DNA from 2 places in the Microbacterium sp. 71-23 genome. Region 2 is predicted to be linked to the other one. Evidence: riboswitches for the same ligand, from Rfam matches in the RefSeq annotation. Region 2 holds a riboswitch; the other holds the start of a gene.
What was found. A riboswitch is a leader RNA that binds a small molecule or an ion and turns the genes downstream of it on or off. The one in region 2 is predicted to bind glycine.

Region 1: another riboswitch for glycine. It lies ahead of gcvT (glycine cleavage system aminomethyltransferase GcvT); the one in region 2 lies ahead of gcvT (glycine cleavage system aminomethyltransferase GcvT).

What each region holds. Positions count from the first base shown of each region.
Region 1 covers NZ_MKSL01000036.1:112,705-128,822, forward strand. Annotated here, with positions in the region: gene BGO15_RS12225 (ABC transporter permease) at 1-170, opposite strand, end outside; gene BGO15_RS12230 (ABC transporter family substrate-binding protein) at 295-2,061, opposite strand; gene BGO15_RS12235 (CPBP family intramembrane glutamic endopeptidase) at 2,305-3,117, shown strand; gene BGO15_RS12240 (hypothetical protein) at 3,341-4,303, shown strand; gene gcvP (aminomethyl-transferring glycine dehydrogenase) at 4,523-7,384, opposite strand; gene gcvH (glycine cleavage system protein GcvH) at 7,381-7,761, opposite strand; gene gcvT (glycine cleavage system aminomethyltransferase GcvT) at 7,758-8,882, opposite strand; glycine riboswitch at 8,928-9,037, opposite strand; glycine riboswitch at 9,038-9,134, opposite strand; gene BGO15_RS12260 (MarP family serine protease) at 9,180-10,358, opposite strand; gene BGO15_RS12265 (NUDIX hydrolase) at 10,534-11,262, shown strand; gene nadA (quinolinate synthase NadA) at 11,259-12,611, shown strand; gene nadB (L-aspartate oxidase) at 12,608-14,164, shown strand; gene nadC (carboxylating nicotinate-nucleotide diphosphorylase) at 14,158-15,018, shown strand; gene BGO15_RS12285 (cysteine desulfurase family protein) at 15,015-16,118, shown strand, end outside.
Region 2 covers NZ_MKSL01000041.1:470-4,852, reverse strand. Annotated here, with positions in the region: partial or broken gene BGO15_RS13220 (glycine dehydrogenase) at 1-1,523, opposite strand, end outside; gene gcvH (glycine cleavage system protein GcvH) at 1,541-1,924, opposite strand; gene gcvT (glycine cleavage system aminomethyltransferase GcvT) at 1,921-3,054, opposite strand; glycine riboswitch at 3,103-3,209, opposite strand; glycine riboswitch at 3,211-3,306, opposite strand; gene BGO15_RS13205 (MarP family serine protease) at 3,386-4,383, opposite strand, start outside.

The DNA of each region.
Region 1 (16,118 bases), on a different contig from region 2:
TTGCCGATCTGGATGCGCGCCTGGATCAACTGCTCCTTGTTGGGCAGGATCGAGGTGCGCAGGTCTTCAAGGGGATCGGTGGACAGCGCCACCAGGTTGAACATCACGAACGACGCCGCGACGAGAATCAGAACGGATACGCCGATTCTTCTGAGGATGAATCCGACCAAGGTGTGTTTTTTCCTCGCTCACGCGCGGAGCTCACCGGGATCTTCCGGCTCACCCCGCGTCGGTGATCACTGACAGAAGTTGGGGGTGGCGCCCTGTTCGGACGCCACCCCCAGCATCATGACCTTACTTGGAGCTGGTGCTCGACTGCACCGACCACTCCCAGTTGTTCCAGATCGGTCCGGTCTGGTTGCCCATGTACTGGACACCCTGAACCTTGCTGGAGACGCCGTAGATACCGGCGGCCTGGAAGAGCGGCAGGCCGTAGCCCTGCTCGAAGGCGATCTTGTCGATCTGCAGCTGCAGGTCCGTCAGCTTGCTCTGGTCGAGCGTCGTCTGGGTCTGCAGAGCCTGGTCGTTCGCGGCGGTGAAGCCGTTGTAGTTACCGCCACCCTGGCTGCTGAACAGCTGGGGGATCTGGGCGGTGCCCACACCGGGGCTGATCCAGCCGAAGAGCGAGGCGTCGTAGTCGCCACCGGCGAGCAGCGACGACCACTTCGGGTCTCCGCCGTCGACGACGTTGAATCCGGCCTGCTTGGCCGACGCCTGGATCGCCTGGAACTCGTCGACACGGTTGGGGTTCTTCGAGTTGTAGAGGATCTTCACGGTCGGGGTCTTGCCCGCGAGGAGGCTCTTGGCCTTCTCGATGTCGACCGAGTCATACGCGGCCGAGCCGTTCTGCGCGATGGTGGTCGCGTACTCCGACTGGTTGGGCAGCCAGATCTGCGAGTCCAGCGGCTTCGCGTCGGGGTTGACCGGCTTCACGATCGCGTCGACGATCTGCTGGCGCGGGATCGTGAGGAGGAAGGCCTGACGCACGGTCGCGTCGCTGAACACCGACGACTTGAAGTTCAGGTCGAGGTGGTCGTACGAGACCTGGTTGCCCGTGAGGACGGTCGCGCCGGTGATGGCCTCGAGCGACTTCTTCGTGTCGGCCGATGCCTGCGGGTAGACGATGTCGACCTCGCCGTTCTGCAGGGCGGTGACCTGGGCCGCGGCGTCAGGGATGACGCGCATCACGAGCTTGTCGATCTGCGGCTTGAGGTTGCCCGAGTAGTTCGGGTTGAGCGAGAACTCGAGCGACTGACCCGGGGTCCAGGCCGAGAGGACCCAGGGGCCGCTCGAGACCAGGAGGTCCTTGTCGGTCGGGAACGAGGTGATGTCGTAGCCCGTGTTGATGAACTTCGCGGCGGCCTCGAGCGTGGCGTTGGGCGCGACCGGGTTGGTCGGGTCGCCCTTCGGCAGGCCCTGGAGCAGCTTCGTCAGGTCGGCAGCCGACGTGAGGCCGGCCTTCTTCGCGACGATGTGCGCCGGCTGAGCCAGCGGCGAGAAGAGGTTCCAGTCGACGTAGGGCTGGCCGTAGACCAGGGTGATCGACGTGTTGTTGTCACCTATGGTCGGGAAGGCGGTGCTGTCGATTCCCGCGGTCGAACCCGCGATGGCGAAGTACTGCGTGCCCTTGGTGACGTTGCCGTCGGCGTCGAACGTGGCGTCGTCATAGTGACCCGAGGCGATCGCCCAGGCGAGGACCATGTCATCAGCGGTGATGGGCTCGCCGTCGGACCACTTCGCACCCGACTTGAGGGTGTACTTCACCGTCAGCGGGTCGTCCGAGGTCTTCTCGTACGTGCCGATGTCGGTGTTCGCCACGACGTTGAAGTTGTTGTCGGGGTACTGGAACGTCGCGTTGGTCAGGTATGCGTACTGACCGTTCGTGTCCAGGTTGCCCTGCGGCGTGTTGCTGTTGAGCGAGGTGAGGTCGTTGACGATGGCCTCAGTGACGGTGCCGCCCGAGCGGGGCTTGGTGGTGGTGCCGCTCGTGGTGCAGCCCGCCAGCAGGAGGGCACCCGCGGCTGCTGCCGCGATCACCACTCCGAGACGTGACTTCTTCAACTTGGTGACTCCTTATGAGAAGGGATGTGGCCCCACACGAAGTCCGAAAACTTCGCATGGCGCAGATACGGAAACCCTAAGCACGGCCATCCGCCTGTTCAAAGCCGGACCGGAAACCGTTACATACCCTTAACGCGAATGACGGTGCGATGCGCAATCTGCACAGTCGGGGTGCAGAGCGGGCCGATGCGCCTTTTACCTGCGCATCACGGCGGAAGCGGCATCCCGTGAAACGATGCCGGGGTGACCGAGACGACGCGTCCCTTTCCCGCCGAGCGCCCGCGGGCCGAGGGCTTCGACCGCACCCGGCTGCGCTGGGAGGTCTGGCTCGTCCTCGGCGTCAGCGTCGGCCAGTGGGCCCTGTACTCGGTGCTGTCGATCGTGCGCACGACGATCGAGACGATGTCTCGCGGCCAGACGGTCGGCGACGCGCAGACGCAGCTGAACCCTACGCAGGACGCCGCGGCGTTCTGGGACATCCTCTACCAGTTCCTCGATGTGTTCTTCAGCTTCGTGCTGATCGCGCTGGTCGTCTACCTGCTGTGGAGCGCGGGCGACAGCGCGCTGCGACGCATCGGGCTCGACTTCCGCCGATTCGGCGGCGACCTGGGTCGTGCGGCGCTTCTCGCCGCGGTCATCGGCGTGCCAGGGCTCGGGCTCTACGTGGTCGGTCGACTGCTCGGGCTGACCCTTCAGGTGCAGGCGTCGCCCCTGGATGCCGCGTGGTACACCGTCCCGCTCCTCCTGCTCGCGGCGCTGCGCGCCGGCGTGCTCGAGGAGGTCGTGTTCAACGGCTACCTCTTCGACAGGCTACGGCGGCTCGGCTGGTCGTGGTGGGCGATCATCCTCACCGCAGCGGGTCTGCGAGGGCTCTACCACGCGTATCAGGGAGTTCCCGCGATCATCGGCAACGCGGTGATGGGGGTCGTCTTCGGCTGGTGCTATCGCCGCTGGGGCCGGGTGATGCCGTTGGTGATCGCCCACACCCTCATCGACGTCGTCGCGTTCATCGGATATCCGCTCGCCGTCTCGCTCTGGCCGGGCGTCTTCGGCTGAGCCGCCGCGGTGCACCGTTGCGTCGTGCCTTCCGGTGCACAAGTGCGCTGGAAGGCACGACGCGCGACCTACGGCCGACCGTGCGTCGCGGAACGCTCCGTCCCACGGCTGCGGGAGCGGGCACGTGGTGACGTTCCCTCCACCGCGCGGCGAATGCGATCGCTGTGCACCGGTGTGAGGGGATGCACGGTCGATCCGGCGGTGCGGCGGGCAGGCTGGCGCGATGAGCGTCACTGCGTTCCTCGTCCCCTCACCGGTCCCCCCCGAGATCGCCGACGACGATGCTCCGGTCGGGCGTCCGCGCGACCTCCCCGGGTATCACCGCGTCCGACGCGGCGTCTACGCCCCTCAACATGAGTGGGACCGCCTGGCAGCGCGTGAGCGCTACCTCACGCGCGTGCACGCCCTGGCGGCGATACGCCCGAACACCGTGTTCTGCATGGAGTCCGCGGCGGCACTCCTCGGACTCCCGTTGTTCGGCGAGCCGCGCCGCATCCATGCCTTCGCTCCCGGGCTGCGTCGATCCACCTCGTTCGGCGATGTCACCGTGCACACCAGCGCGACTGCCCGGCGCGTCGACGCGGGCGGTACGATCGCCGTCGTCGACGCGGCCGACACATCCATCGACCTCGCGCACGTGCTGCCCCCGGCGTTCGGCCTCGCCGTGATGGATGCCGCGATCGCCGCGCACCCGGCAGCATCGACGATGCGTGACGAACTGCAGCACCGCCTCGAGACGCGCGCACCTGCCCACGGGAGGCGCCGCGCGGAATGGGCGTTGGGGTTCGCGGTCGCGAACAGCGAGTCCGTCGGGGAGTCGGTCAGTCGAGCCGTGATCTCCTGGCTCGGGTTGGAGGCACCCGAGCTGCAGTGCGTCTTCCGGAGCGAGGGTGCTCGCGATCGAACGGACTTCTTGTGGCGACGGGCGTCGGTCGCCGGGGAGTTCGATGGGTGGGACAAGTACCCGACCCACGATCCGCGAGCCGCACGGGCCGCATTCATCGCGGAGAAACGACGCGAGGACCGCCTGCGACGCCAGCTTCGCGCCGTCGTGCGATGGGAGTGGCGGGATGCGCTCCATCCGCACCGTCTCGAGCGGCTCCTCGCGCAGGCCGGTGTGCCACGCACCGATCGTCGACGCCCGTCGCTGCTCGCCGACGTGGGCCGCAACCCGCGCTCGACCTAGAGCCCCCGCACGAGCCGGGCGCCCACCGGGGCGGGGTGGGCGCCCGGCCGCCCTCACGGCGTCGACACGGCACGTTGCGCGGAGGGCGCGGGGCAGCGCGTTGCGCATCGTGGCTTCTCGCGCGGATGGGTTGCGGCAGAGCGGCGGGCGCTGCGGCCAGGGCGGCGGCGGCAGCAGACGGGCGACGGCCACGCAGCCGCGGCCGCACCGACGCAGCGGTCAGGCGAACGCCTCCACGGGCGGGCAGGCGCACACCAGGTTGCGGTCGCCGAAGGCGTTGTCGATGCGGCGCACCGGCGGCCAGTACTTGCCGCGCACGAGGGATGCCACGGGGTAGACCGCCAACTCCCGCGGGTAGGGATGCTCCCACTCCCCCGCGATGACCGACTGCGCCGTATGGGGCGCGTTCACGAGCGGATTGTCGTCGGCGGGCCATTCGCCCGCGCCTACGGCGATCGCCTCCGCCTTGATGGAGATCATCGCCTCGATGAAGCGGTCGAGCTCGGCCACATCCTCCGACTCGGTCGGCTCGACCATGAGCGTGCCCGCGACGGGGAACGACATGGTCGGCGCGTGGAAGCCGTAGTCGATCAGCCGCTTCGCGACGTCGTCGACGGTCACGCCGGTCTCGTCTCGCAACGGACGCAGGTCGAGGATGCACTCGTGCGCCACGAGCCCGTTCTCGCCCGTGTACAGCACCGGATAGTGCGACCGCAGGCGCTGAGCGACGTAGTTGGCGGCGAGCACGGCGTGCGAGGTGGCGTCGCGCAGCCCTTCGGGCCCCAGCATCCGCACGTATGCCCACGAGATGGGCAGGATCGAGGCGGAACCGTAGGGCGCCGCGGAGATCGCTCCGCCGTCGAAGCTGAACCCGCCGGCGTGCTCGTGGCGCTGCGCCTGGTCGTGCGACGGCAGGAACGGTGCGAGGTGCGCCTTGGCGGCGACGGGCCCGACTCCGGGGCCGCCCCCGCCGTGCGGGATCGCGAACGTCTTGTGCAGGTTCAGGTGGGACACGTCGCCGCCGAGGTCGCCGAACCGCGCGAATCCGAGCAGCGCGTTGAGGTTGGCACCGTCGATGTAGACCTGACCGCCCGCGTCGTGCACCGCCTGGGTGATCGCGAGCACGTCGTGCTCATACACACCGTGGGTCGACGGGTAGGTGATCATCAGCGCGGAGAGCGCATCGGCGTGCAGCGCGATCTTCGCGCGCAGGTCGTCGAGGTCGACGTTGCCCGCGTCGTCGCACGCGACCACGACCACGCTCATGCCGGCGAGCACCGCGGATGCCGCATTCGTGCCGTGTGCGGACGAAGGGATGAGACACACGGTGCGCGAGAGGTCGCCGCGGGACAGGTGGTAGCCGCGGATCGCAAGGAGTCCGGCGAGCTCGCCCTGCGAGCCGGCGTTCGGCTGCAGCGAGACGGCGTCGTAGCCGGTGAGCTCGGCGAGCCAGCCCTCGAGCTGCGTGACCAGCTCGAGGTAGCCCTCGACGTCCTCGGCGGGCGCGAACGGGTGGATCTTCGCGAACTCGGGCCACGAGACCGCCGCCATCTCGGTGGCCGCGTTGAGCTTCATCGTGCACGAGCCGAGCGGGATCATGCCGCGGTCGAGCGCGTAGTCGCGATCGGCGAGGCTCTTGAGGTACCGCATCATCTGCGTCTCGGAACGGTGCGCGTGGAACACCTCGTGCGTGAGGAACTCGTCGATGCGCGACAGCGATGCCGGCAGGTGCGCGGAAACTCCCAGCGCGCCGGCGCCCGCCGCGCCCGCCGCTCCCCCGAACGCCTGCACGACCGCGTCGCGGTCGGCTGCGGTGGTGGTCTCATCGACCGAGACGCCCACGGTGTCGTCGTCGACGAGAAGCAGCTGGATGCCGCGGCCGTGCGCGTCCGCCACGATCGCCGCCGCGCGGCCCGGCACGCGCACGCGCACCGTGTCGAAGAACGCGTCGTGCACGAGCTCGGCGCCGGTCGACGTGAGCGCGTCCGCGAGTGAGGAGGCGCGGGCGGCGACCGCCCGGGCGATCTCCCGCAGGCCGTCGGGGCCGTGATACACGGCGTACATCGAGGCCATGACGGCCAGCAGCACCTGCGCGGTGCAGATGTTCGACGTCGCCTTCTCCCGCCGGATGTGCTGTTCCCGCGTCTGCAGCGACAGCCGGTAGGCGGGGTGGCCCGCGGCATCCTGCGACACCCCCACCAGGCGACCCGGCAGCTGGCGCTCGAGACCCGCCCGCACCGCCATGTAGCCGGCGTGGGGTCCGCCGAAGCCGAGCGGCACGCCGAAGCGCTGGGTCGTGCCGACGGCGACGTCGGCGCCGAGAGATCCCGGCGAGCGCAGCAGGGTGAGGGCGAGGAGGTCCGCCGCGACGACGACCTTTCCACCCGCGGCCTGCACGGCGGCGATGGCCTCGGTGGGGTCCCACACGCGGCCGGATGCCCCGGGGTATTGGATGAACGCGCCGAACACGTCGATGTCGGCGGGCGGCGGCGACTGGTCGAAGCTCGTCTCGTGCAGGTCGATGCCGACCGCGGCGGCACGGTGCGCCAGCAGCGACTTGGTCTGCGGCAGTGCGTCGGCGTCGACGAGGAACACCGTCGAGCGGGACTTCGAGGCCCGGCGCGCGAGCAGCATGCCCTCGACGACGGCCGTGGACTCGTCGAGCATCGACGCGTTGGCCGTGTCGAGCCCGGTGAGGTCGGCGACCATCGTCTGGAAGTTGATGAGCGCCTCGAGGCGACCCTGGGAGATCTCGGGCTGGTATGGCGTGTAGGCCGTGTACCAGGACGGGTTCTCGAACACGTTGCGCGCGATGACCGACGGCGTGTTCGTGTCGTAATAGCCGAGCCCGATCATGGGTCGCAGCACCCGATTGCGCGCGGCGAGCCCGCGCAACTCCGCGAGCGTCTCCTGCTCGGTCGCCGCGGACGGCAGGGCCGCCAGCGTCTCGCGAGGGGTGAGGATGGCGTCGGGCACCGCGGCCCGCACGACGGCATCGGCGTCGGCGTAGCCGAGCGTCTGCGCGAGGCGTGCGCTGTCGCCCGCCGTGCCGATGTGGCGGGATCGAAAGGCGTCGCTCATGCGGCGCCGCCGGTGAGCTCGTCGTAGGCGGCGCGATCGAGGAGCCCCTCGATCGCCTCACCATCGAGCTCGACCCGCACGAGCCACGCCGCGAAGGCGTCGGCGTTCACGAGCGCCGGGTCGCTGTCGACGTCGCCGTTCACCTCGATGACGCGGCCGGACACGGGCGCGTAGAGCTCGCCGACCGACTTCGTCGACTCGATCTCGCCGCACACCTGGCCGGCGGTCACCGTGCCGTCGATGGCGGGGAGCTCGACGAACACCACGTCGCCGAGCTTCTCGGCGGCGTAGTCCGTGATGCCGAAGGTGGCGACATCCCCTTCGATGAGCACCCATTCGTGCTCGGCGGTGTACTTGAGTGCGTCGCGGTCGGTCATGCGTTCCTCCGATAGAAGGGCGGGGTGGTCACGGTGGCGGGGATGAGAGTGCCGCGCACGTCGATCGCGAGAGCCGTGCCGGGGGCGGCGTGCGCGGGCGAGACGTAGGCGAGTGCGATCGGGTGTCCGAGCGTGGGGCTGAGCGCGCCGGAGGTGATCTCTCCGACCGCGTCGCCGTCGGGCGTGCGCACCTCGTAGCCGGCGCGGCCGGCGCGCCTGCCCTCGGCGACCAGCCCGACGAGCACCGGGCGATCGGTGAGGTCGGCGGCCTCGAGCGCGGCCTTTCCGACGAAGTCGGGCTTGTCGAGCACGGGCACGCGGCCGAGACCGGCCTGCGCGGGCAGGGTGTCGAGCGTCAGCTCGTGGCCGTAGAGCGGCATGCCGGCCTCGAGGCGCAGCGTGTCGCGGGCGGCGAGCCCGGCGGGCACGAGCCCGACCGGCTCGCCCGCGACAAGGAGGGCGTCCCAGAGCCGCGCCGCGATGCCGACGGGGGCGAGGAGCTCGAAGCCGTCTTCACCCGTGTACCCGGTGCGCAGCACCAGCACGTCGGCGTCGAAGGCGCGCGCCCGCGACCACGCGTAGTACTTCAGGTCGGCGACCGGGGGCGCGACATCCGTCAACTCGTCGAGGGCGGCGAGCACCTCGACGGCGCGCGGGCCCTGCACCGCCAGCAGGGCATAGTCGTCACTGACGTCGGCGACGGATGCCGCGAACTCCCCCACCCGCTCGGCGAGCGCCGCGGCGACGGGCGCGCGGTTGCCCGCGTTGGCGATCACGAGGAACCTTTCGTCGGCGAGTCGATAGACGATCAGGTCGTCGATGACGCCGCCCGACGGGGCGAGCAGCAGCGAGTACTTCGCCTTGCCGATCGCGAGGGCAGACAGGCGGCCGGCGAGCGCGGCGTCGAGGTAGGCGCCGGCATCCGCGCCGACGACGTCGAACTCGGCCATGTGCGAGATGTCGAACAGGCCCGCCGCCTCGCGCACCGCGCGGTGCTCGGCGAGATCGGACGAGTAGCGCACCGGCATGAGCCAGCCGCCGAAGTCGGTGAACGAGGCGCCGAGGGCGTCGTGACGGGCGTGCAGCGCCGTCGTGCGGGGTGTGGAGGTGGGGTCGGTCATGAGTTCTCCCGTGCAGGGGCGGGCGACCGTCGATCGACGGTCTCGAACTCCCCCTCTGTCATCGGCCTGAGAGCTTGCTCGCGGCATCCGTCACAGCGTCGGATGCGGCGGCTTTCACCGTCGGCGGACGCGTATGCGTCGCTTTCCAGAGCGGCCCGACCGGGGCGGTACGGCTACCTGAGAGATTGGCGGGGAGGCTTGCTCCTTCGGTGCCCGTCGCCGGCTGCGACGGAGCTCTCCCGCTACGGTCACGGGGCCTTGTTGACTTGTGCGGCCAGCTTAGCGGCACCGGTGCGCTCAGCGGATGCAGGCGCCCGACGACACGGTCTGCTGCATGCTCTCCGCCTGGGCGACCACCGAGGTCAGCTCGGCGGTGGTCATCGCGTAGCCGACGTTGGGGTCGCTGTCGCTGCGGGCGAACACGATGCCCACAGCCCGTCCCGACGCGTCGAGGAGCGGCCCGCCGGAGTTGCCGGGCCGCACCACGGCGTCCAGGGCGTAGATGTCGCGCACGTCCGATCCGCTCCCGTAGATGTCGGGCACCCGCGCCTCTCCCACGCTCGTGACCGAGGCGTTCCCCGACGTGAACGGGCCGCCATAGGGATAACCCTGCACCACGGCGGCGGCGCCGGCGGTGAGTGTCGCGCCGAGAGGGATGGCTGCGGCATCCAGCCCGTCGGTCGCGATGACCGCGATGTCGTTGTGCGGATCGTCGTACACGATGCGACCCTCGACGGCGGCGCGACCCGGGAGCTCCACGATGGGGTTCGTGACTCCGGCGACGACATGCGCGTTGGTGACGACACGGTCCGGAGCGATCACGAAGCCGGATCCCGTGGAGGTCTCGCTGCACGCATAGGCCGTGCCCGAGATACGGGCGACCGACTGCGCGGCGGCGTTGAGTGCCGGGTCGGCGAGGTCGATCGGGGCGGCGGCGGGTGCGGTGGCGGCTCCGTCGAGCAGCGCCCCGAACTGCGGCAACCCGTCGCTGAGCACCCCCTGGCGCAGCTGCGCCAGGGCCTGCGACAGCGGGCTCGGGGTGAGATCGTCGATCGTGCGCAGCACCGTCGACGACGCGACGGCAGGGGCGAGCACGGGCGTGCCCGTCACCACCACGCTCTGCCCCACGAGCGAGATCGCGAGGGCGGCGACGACGACGCTCAGCGCGCCTCCCAGGACGCGATCGACGATGCCGAGGCGCAGGCGGTCGACGCCGCGCCGCAGGCGCATGCCGATGGCGCCGCCGAGCGTGCCGCCCGCGAACAGGAGCGCGATGCCCGCCGCGAGCACGATGAGTCCGCGCCACTGGGACCACGGCACGACGCCCGACAGCAGCGGCAGCAGCCACCACGCGGCGGCGCCCGCCGCCACGACGCCGAGCAGTGCTCCGGCGCTCGCGAGGAGACCCCGGGCGATGCCACCGGCGAGCGCGCCGATCAGCAGGAGCACCGCGATCACATCGACGACGAGCGACATGGATGCCTCCTCTCCCGCCTGGATGTCTCACGGTACGACGGATCCGCTGGGAATCGTCCCGGTTTGCCTTCGAGTCATCGAGACTCTAAGATCGCTTCTGGTCATCATGACACTAACCATCCGTTCCGAGAGCGCCGCGTCGGCACCGTCCCCGTCGGACCCGACGCGCGTCGCCGTGTCGACCGTGATCTTCACCCTGCGGCGGCCCGACGGATGCGACCTGCCCGTGCTCTCCCTGCCGCTCGTGCGCCGCACCCGTGACCCGTACGGCGACTTCTGGGCCCTCCCCGGCGGATGGCTCGACGCCGACGAGGAGCTGGAGGATGCGGCATCCCGCACCCTCGGCGAGACGACCGGCCTCGCCGCGAGCTACCTCGAGCAGCTCTACGCCTTCGGCGCCATCGACCGCTCCCCCTCGCGGGTCATCTCGATCGTCTACTGGGCGCTGCTGCGCTCCGACGACGTCGACGCTCAGCTGGCCGCGCACCTCGCCGCCGGCGACGCCCCCGAGAACGTCGAGTGGTTCGACGCCGCCCACCTGCCGACCCTCGCCTTCGACCACAACGCGATCGTCGACTACGCCCTGTGGCGCCTGCGCAACAAGGTGGGCTACAGCCGCATCGCCCACGGCTTCCTGCCCGGATCGTTCACGCTCGCTGAGCTGCGCGAGGTGTACGAGGCGATCCTCGAGCGCCGCCTGGACCCTGCCAACTTCCGCCGCCAGGTGGAGGGCTCCGGAACCCTCATCCCCACCGACGACTTCCGCACGGGCAGCCATCGACCGGCGCGCCTGTACCGGTACAACCACGACGTCGAGCTCTCCGATCGCGGGCCGCTCGGCACCGCCCCGCCCGCTTCTCGCGAACAGTCAGCCACACCGCACACCCCGAAGGAGGCGCGATGAGCGCCGTCAACATCGCCCTGCGCCCGCGCGACGAGATCGATCCGTCGGTCGACCACGTCATCCAGTCGCTCGTCTCCGGCGGATCCGCCGACGCGACCTGCACGACCGACCTCGCGGCCAGCCCGTGGACGTTCGACGTGAGCGAGGGCTACGGGCCCGGTGCCTCGATGGGTGACGTCATCCCCACCGGGTCACCCCGCCAGGGCTCGCTGCCGCAGGAGTACCGCGACGCCGACCCGGCCGATCTGGATCACCGCATCCGTGCGGCGAAGCAGATGCTCGGCGACCGGGTCGTCGTACTCGGCCACTTCTACCAGCGCGAGGAGGTTGTGCGACACGCCGACTATGTCGGCGACTCGTTCCAGCTCGCGACCGCCGCGAAGGCCCACCCCGACGCCGAGGCGATCGTGTTCTGCGGCGTGCACTTCATGGCCGAGACCGCCGACCTCCTCTCCGGAGCGGACCAGGCCGTCATCCTCCCGAACCTCGCCGCCGGCTGCTCGATGGCCGACATGGCCGACATCGATCAGGTCGAAGAGTGCTGGGAGCAGCTGGCTGAGATCTACGGCGACATGGATGCCGCGGACGCCGACGGGCTCGTGCCGGTCATCCCGGTCACCTATATGAACTCGTCCGCCGCGATCAAGGGGTTCGTCGGCCGCCACGGCGGCATCGTCTGCACGTCGTCGAACGCGCGCACGGTGCTCGAGTGGGCGTTCGAGCGCGGACGCCGCGTGCTGTTCTTCCCCGACCAGCACCTCGGCCGCAACACGGCCAAGGCCATGGGTGTGCCCCTCGCGCAGATGCCGATGTGGAATCCGAACCGTCCCCTCGGCGGCTCGAACGCCGACGACCTCGCGGATGCCCGCGTCATCCTCTGGCACGGGTTCTGCTCGGTGCACCGCCGCTTCTCGGTCGCCCAGATCGACAAGGCGCGGGCCGAGCACCCCGGCGTGCGCGTGATCGTGCATCCCGAGTGCCCGATGGACGTCGTCGACGCGGCCGACGAGGCCGGATCGACCGACTACATCCGCAAGGCGATCGAGGCGGCGACCGAGCCCACGACGTTCGCGATCGGCACCGAGGTCAACCTCGTGCAGCGCCTCGCCGCCCAGCACCCGCAGCACGAGATCTTCTGCCTCGACCCGGTCGTGTGCCCGTGCTCGACGATGTACCGCATCCACCCCGGCTACCTCGCATGGACACTCGAGTCCCTGGTCGCGGGAGAGGTCGTCAACCGCATCACGGTGCCGGGCGACGTCGCCGATCCCGCCCGCATCGCGCTCGAGCGCATGCTCGCGGCGAAGCCGCCGGCAGGACGCGTCGAGACGCCGGGGAGCGCGCAGTGAGCCGCAGCATCCACGCCGTCGTCGTCGGCAGCGGCATCGCGGGTCTCACCGTCGCGCGCGACGCCGCCCGCGCGGGGGCGCGGGTCACCCTCGTCACGAAGGACGAGCTGGCCCACGCGAACACCCGATACGCCCAGGGCGGCATCGCGGGCGTCATGTTCGACGACGACAGCGTCGAGGACCACATCGCCGACACCCTCACCGCCGGCGCGGGCCTCGGCGACCCTGCGGCCGTGCGTGTGCTGGCGACCGAGGGGCCGGCGCGCATCCGCGAGCTGATCGAGCTCGGCGTCGCCTTCGACCGGGATGCCGCCGGGTCGCTGCGCAAGGGACTCGAAGCCGCGCACTCCTACCCCCGCGTGCTGCACGCGGGGGGAGACGCGACGGGTGCCGAGATCGAGCGGGCGCTGGTCGCGGCCGTGCGGGCGTCGGGTGTGGAGATCGTCGAGCACGCGTTCCTCGTGGACCTCGTCGTCGCGCACGGGAGGGTGAGCGGCGTCGAGCTGCAGCAGGGCGATGCCCGCCGCACGATTCACGCCGATGCCGTGGTGCTCGCGACCGGCGGCGCCGGCCAGCTCTTCGCGCACACCACCAACCCCGTGGTCGCCACGGCCGACGGCATCGCCGCCGCTCTGCGCGCGGGGGCCGCTGTCGCCGATCTCGAGTTCGTGCAGTTCCACCCGACCGTGCTCGCCGCGGGTGACGCGTTCCTCGTGTCGGAGGCCGTGCGCGGCGAGGGCGCGACCCTCATCGACCCGGACGGCCGGCGCTTCACGTTCGATGCGCACCCCGACGGCGAGCTGGCCCCGCGCGACGTCGTCGCCCGGGCGATCGCCGCCCGCATGGCGGCGCAGGGAGGCGCGCCGGTCGCGCTCGACGCGACCCGGCTGCACGCACCCGGCACGGCCGCGTTCCTCGCCGGACGGTTCCCCACGATCGATGCCGCCGTGCGCGAGCGCGGCCTCGACTGGGCGCGGGAACCCATCCCGGTGACGCCCGCGGCGCACTACCTCATGGGCGGCGTCGTGACCGACCTCGACGGCCGCACCACCCTGCCCGGCCTCTACGCCGTCGGCGAGACCGCCCGCACCGGGGTGCACGGCGCGAACCGACTGGCCTCGAACTCGCTGCTCGAGGGCGCCGTCTTCGGCGCGCGCGCCGCGGCGGCTCTGACCACAGACGCGGATGCCGCGTGGCCCGCGCCGGCACTCCCGGCGGCGCCCGCACCGCTCGAGACCGCCGCGCCCGCCGCCGACGCCCCACCGTTCACCCGCGCCGCGCTGCAGGAGCTGCTGTGGCAGCACGCCGGTCTCGTGCGCGACGACCGCGGGCTCGCGCGAGCGGCATCCGTGCTCGCCGCGTGGTCGCTGCCGCACGCCGCCGCATCGTCGGTCGCCGGATGCGAGGACGAGAACCTGCTGCAGGTCGCCGTCGCGCTCGTCGCGGCTGCGCGTGCGCGCACCATCTCGGTCGGGGCGCACTTCCGCGCCGACGCGGACCCGGCCGCAGCGGCGGACGCCGCGGCATCCGTCACCGAGGTCGTCGCATGCTGACCGCCCGCACCATCGACCGCATCGTCGCGCTTGCGCTCGACGAGGACGCCCCGTGGGGCGACCTCACCAGCGAGACGCTGATCCCCGCCGACGCGGTCGCGACAGCCGACCTCGTCGCGCGCGAGGACGGCGTCTTCGCCGGAGGCGAGGTGTTCGCGGCCGCCTTCCGGCTGACCGACCCGGCCATCGAGGTGGGTCTGCACGTCGCCGACGGCGGACGGTTCATCGCCGGACGCCGGCTCGCGACGGTGACCGGGCCGGCGCAGGGCGTGCTCACCGCCGAGCGCATCGGGCTCAACTTCGCGCAGCGCATGTCGGGCATCGCGACCCTCACCGCGCGGTACGTCGACGCGATCGCGGGCACCGGTGCGCGCATCGTCGACACCCGCAAGACGACCCCGCTACTGCGTGCGTTCGAGCGCCACGCGGTGGCCGCCGGCGGCGGGCACAACCACCGGTTCTCGCTGTCCGACGCGGTCATGGCCAAGGACAACCATCTGGGCGTGCTGACCGCGACCGGGGCAGATCTCACCGACGCGCTCCGCGAGGCGATCGCGAGGCTCCCCCACACCGCGCACGTCGAGGTCGAGGTCGACCGCGTCGACCAGATCGAGGCCGTCGTCGCGGCGGGGATCGGCACGATCATGCTCGACAACTTCACCGTCGACCAGCTGCGCGAGGGTGTCGCCACTGTCGCCGGACGGGCGCAGATCGAGGCGTCCGGCGGGGTGAGCCTCGACACCGTGCGGCAGATCGCCGAGACCGGTGTCGACGTCATCTCGGTCGGCGCGCTCACCCACTCGGCGCGCGCGCTCGACCTCGGGCTCGACCTGCGCATCGACCTCGGGCGATGAGCGGGCTCTACCTCGACAACGCCGCGACCACGCCCGTGCGCCGCGAGGTGCTCGAGGCCATGGCACCGTTCCTCACGAGCGTGTTCGGCAACCCGTCGAGCCACCACGAGCTCGGCGATGCCGCGGCGCGCGCGCTCGACGACGCGCGGCGCCGGGTCGCCGCGGTGCTCGGCATGCGCGCGGGCGACATCACGTTCACCTCGGGCGGCACCGAGGGCAACAACCTCGCCCTCAAGGGCATCGCGATCGCCGCGGCATCCGCGCGCGGCGCGCGCCACGTGATCACGACTCCCATCGAGCACGAGTCGATCCTCGAGTCGGCGCGCTACCTGCGCCGGGTGCACGGGTTCGACGTCGACCTGGTGCCGGTCGACGAGACAGGACGCGTCGACCCGGCGGAGCTCACCGCCCTGCTGCGCGACGACACCGCGGTCGTCAGCATCGGGTACGCGAACAACGAAATCGGCACCGTGCAGGATGCCGGGGCCCTCGCCGCAGCGACCCGCACGGCGGGCGTACCCCTGCACCTCGACGCCGTGCAGGCCGCGGGGTGGCTGCCTCTCGCGGGCACGGGCGCCGACGCGCTCGTCATCGCCGGGCACAAGCTCGGTGCGCCGAAGGGAACCGGGGTGGCGGCGATCCGCGGGCGCGTGCCCGTCGAGCCGCTGCTGCACGGCGGCGGGCAGGAGCGCGGGCGGCGCAGCGGCACCGAGAACGTCGCGGGCGCCGTGGCGATCGCAACCGCCCTCGAGCTCGCCGAGGCCGAGCGCGAGGCCTCTGCCGCGCGCGTCGCCGCGCTGCGCGACAAGTTCGTCGCCGCCGCCCTCGTGCGGCTGCCGCAGGCGCGTCTCACCGGCGACCCCGTGCATCGACTGCCCGGCACCGCGAGCTTCACCTTCGCCGGCACGAGCGGCGAGGCAGTGCTGCTCGAGCTCGAACGCCGCGGCGTCGTCACCTCGAGCGGCTCGGCATGCGCCGCGGGCAGCGACGAGCCCTCGCACGTGCTGCTCGCCCTCGGGGTCGACCCGGTCGTCGCGCAGACCTCCGTGCGGTTCACGTTCGACCATCACGGTCACATCGACCCCCAATATCTCGCGAAC
Region 2 (4,383 bases):
ATCGTGCACGAGCCGAGGGGGATCATGCCGCGGTCCAGGGCGTAGTCGCGGTCGGCGAGCTGCTTGAGGTAGCGCATCATGGCCGTCTCCGACCGGTGGGTGCGGAAGACGGGATGCGTGAGGTACTCGTCCTCGCGTCGCAGCACCTGCGCCACGCCCGCGAGCGGCGGCGCGGCGGCGAAGGGCAGGTCGCGTACGTCGTGCTCGTCGGCATCCGGGAGACCGAAGGCCCACGCGACCGCCGCGAGGTCGTCGGCGGTGGTGGTCTCGTCTACGGAGACGCCCACCGTCGCGTCATCCACCCAGAAGAGCTGGTAGCCCTTGCTGCGCGCGCGCTCGATCACACGTGCGGCGGGGCCGGGGGTGGACACGCGGATCGTGTCGAAGAACGCATCCGTGGCCAGGGAGAGACCGTAGGAACGCAAGCGCTCGGCGAGGGCCTCCGCCTTGCGGGCGACGTCCGTCGCGATCGCGCGGAGTCCATCCGGACCGTGGTACACGGCGTACATCGCAGCCATCACCGCGAGGAGGACCTGGGCCGTGCAGATGTTGGATGTGGCCTTCTCGCGGCGGATGTGCTGCTCGCGTGTCTGCAGCGCGAGGCGGTAGGCCGGGTGCCCCGCGGCATCCTGCGACACGCCCACGAGCCGACCGGGCAGCTGCCGTTCGAGTCCCTGGCGCACGGCCATGTAGCCGGCGTGCGGCCCGCCGAAGCCGAGCGGGACCCCGAAGCGCTGCGTCGTCCCCACCGCCACGTCCGCGCCCAGCGAGCCGGGCGAGCGCAGCAGCGTGAGGGCGAGCAGGTCGGCGGCCATGACCGCCAGTCCCCCCGCCACGTGGGCTGCGTCGATGATGCCGCTCGGATCCCAGACCCGGCCGGACGCGCCGGGGTACTGCACGAACACGCCGAACAGCTCGTCGGGCAGCGTGGCCCCGTGCGCCAGGTCGAGCTCGACGAGACGGACGCCGACCGCCGCCGCCCGCACGCGCAGGAGGGCCTTCGTCTGGGGCAGCGCGTCCGCGTCGACCACGAACACGTCGGACGTCGCCTTCGAGCCGCGCCGGGCCACCAGCATCCCTTCCACCACGGCCGTGGACTCGTCGAGCATCGACGCGTTCGCGGTCGCGAGGCCGGTGAGGTCGGTGACCATGGTCTGGAAGTTGATCAGCGCCTCCAGGCGCCCCTGCGAGATCTCCGGCTGGTACGGCGTGTACGCGGTGTACCAGGACGGATTCTCCAGGACGTTGCGTGCGATCACCGACGGCGTGAACGTGTCGTAGTAGCCGAGGCCGATCATGGGCCGCGCGACCCGGTTCTGGGACGCCAGCGTGCGCAGCTCGGCGAGCGCCTCGGCCTCTGTCGCCGCGGGCGGGATGTCGGTGGTCGCGCGCTCCCGCACGTGGATGGATGCCGGCACCGCCGCCTGCACCAGTGCGTCGACGCTCTCGTAGCCGATCGCGTCGAGCATGCGGCGCTGCGCGTCGTGGTCGGTCCCGATGTGCCTGGCGGCGAAGCCGCCCATGGACGCGTCGACGGGGGTCACTCGGCGCCGCCGGTGAGTGCGAGGTACGCGACACGGTCGAGCAGCCCCGCGACCGCACCGGGGTCGACCCGCAGCTTCACGAGCCACCCGTCGCCGAACGGGTCGGCGTTGATCGCGGAGGGGTCGTCGTCGAGCGCGGTGTTCGCCTCGACCACCTCGCCGTCGACAGGCGCGTACAGCTCGCCGACGGACTTGGTGGATTCGATCTCGCCGCACACCTGACCGGCCGAGACGGTGGTCCCGGCGGCAGGCAGCTCGGCGAAGACGACGTCGCCGAGCTTCTCCGCCGCGTAGTCCGTGATGCCGACGGTCGCGACATCGCCGTCGAGCGCGACCCACTCGTGCTCGGCGGTGTACTTCAGAGTGTTGAGATCGGTCACTTCGTCCTCCGGTAGAAAGGCAGTTCGGTCACGGTGGCGGGCACGAGCGTGCCCCGTACATCGATGGAGAGGGTGCCGCCGGTCGCGGCGTGGTCGGGGGCGACGAGCGCCATGGCGATCGGATGCCCGAGGGTGGGACTCAGCGCCCCGCTGGTCACGACGCCGATCTCGGCTCCGTTCTCGTCGCGCACGGCGTAGCCCGCACGCCCTGCGCGCCTGCCTTCCGCCGCGAGCCCCACGAGCACGGGCCGACCTGCGGCCTCGACGGCGAGCGCCGACCGGCCGACGAAGTCGTCGTCGCCGCGGGCGACCGCACGCCCGAGTCCGACCTGGACGGGTGAGACATCGAGCGAGAGCTCGTGGCCGTAGAGCGGCATGCCTGCCTCGAGGCGCAGGGTGTCGCGGGCCGCGAGTCCGGCGGGCACGAGGCCGTGGCCCTCGCCCGCACGTCGCAGGGCATCCCACATCGCGAGGGCGTCCTCCGTGCGCACGAAGACCTCGAACCCGTCCTCGCCGGTGTAGCCCGTGCGCCCGATGTGGACGGGCACGGGCTCCGCCCCGGGCGACGGGACGAAGTCGGCGTGGGCCATCCGGTAGTAGCCGAGTTCGCCGAGCGGCGTCGTCCAGCCCGAGATCTCCGTCGTGTCGGCGAGGACCGCCGGCGACGCGGGACCTTGAACCGCGATCAGTGCGATGCGGTCCGTCCAGTCCTCCACGCGGACATCGCGTCCCTGGATGCGCTCGGCGAACGCCGTCGCCACCGCATGCCGGTTGCCGGCGTTCGCGACGACGATGAAGCGCTCCGCGTGCTGGCGGTAGACGATCACGTCGTCGACGATGCCGCCCGTCGTGTCCAGGACGAGGGAGTACTTGGCCTGGTCGTCTGCGATCGTCGACAGCCTGCCGGAGAGCGCGAAGTCGAGGAACGCGCCCGCGTCCGGCCCCGCGACGAGGAACTCGGCCATGTGCGAGATGTCGAAGATCCCCGCGGCCTCGCGCACGGCCCGGTGCTCGGCGAGGTCGGAGGTGTAGCGGACGGGCATGGACCATCCACCGAAGTCGGTGAACGAGGCGCCGAGCGCCTCGTGGCGCTCGCGCAGAGGGGTGAAGCGCGGTTCTGGATGGGTCATGAGCTCTCCCGGATCTGACGGGCGGGCGCCGGTCGACGCCCGATGAACTCCCCCTCTGTCATGAGCCTGAGAGCTTCGCCGCGGCCCGAGGGCCGCCTGCTTTCACCGTCGGCGGATCCGTCACGTGCAGCAGCACGGATCGCTTTCCAGAGCGGCCGGACGCGTACGGTACGCGGACCTGAGAGATTGGCGGGGAGGCTTGCTCCTTCGGTGCCGGGGGCGATGTGCCTCCGGCTCTCCCGCACGCGTCGTTCGGCCTGTCTTCAGTTGCGCGACCAGTGTATCCGCCGCGGACGGGTTCGCGTGGCCCCACGCGGGCACCTCGCGGGCATCATCCGGTGCAGCGCCCCGATGACACCGTCGACGTGAGCGTAGGGGCCTTCGCGACGACGGGTGACAGGACCGTGCTGGTCATGGCGTACCCGCGGTCGGAGCCGTCCTCGGCGCGAGCGAACACGACGCCGGCGACGGTGCCGGCGGCGGTGAGCAACGGACCGCCGGAGTTGCCGGGCTTGACGGCGGCAGCCAGGGAGTACACGTCGCGCGGAGCGTCACGCGCGTCGTAGATGTCCGGGACCGACACCGTCCCCCGGTCGATGACGCGGGCGTCGCCCATCGTGAAGGGACCGCCGTACGGGTAGCCGGCCACGACGGCGGAGGCGCCCGCGGCGAGCGCCGGGGTGACGGCCAGCGGCCGGGCCCCGAGGCCCCTCGCCCGGATCACCGCGAGGTCGTTCGTCGGATCGAAGTAGACGACGCGCCCCTCGACGGCCGACCGCCCCGGCAGCTCGACGATGGGCCGCGTCACGCCCGCGACGACGTGCGCGTTCGTCACGAGCTCGTCGTCCGCGATCACGAACCCCGTTCCGGTCAGGCTCATCCCGCACGCGTAGGCGACGCCGCTGATGCGCGCAACCGATGCGGCCGCCCTGGTCAGAGCCGGGTCGTCGAGGCGCACGGGCGGCGCCGTGGTCCCTGGCTGCGGCGAGAACAGGACGCCCAGTCGGGGCAGGCCTTCGCTGAGCACGGCGCCGCGCAGCTCAGCCAGGCCCGACGCGACCGGGGGCGGGACGAGCGCGTCGATGACGCGGAGGACACGGGACGACGCGACCGCCGGGGAGACCGTCGGGATGCCGGTCGTGGCGATGCTCGATCCGGCGAGCGAGATCACGAGCGCCGCGATCACGACGCTGACGCCGCCACCCAGGACACGGTCGACGACCCGGAGCGGGGTCGCCCGATCCACGCCCTTGCGCACCGCAAGACCGAGCATCGAGCCGAGCGCCGCTCCCCCGGCCAGCAGCACGATCGACGCGCCCACGACCGCCA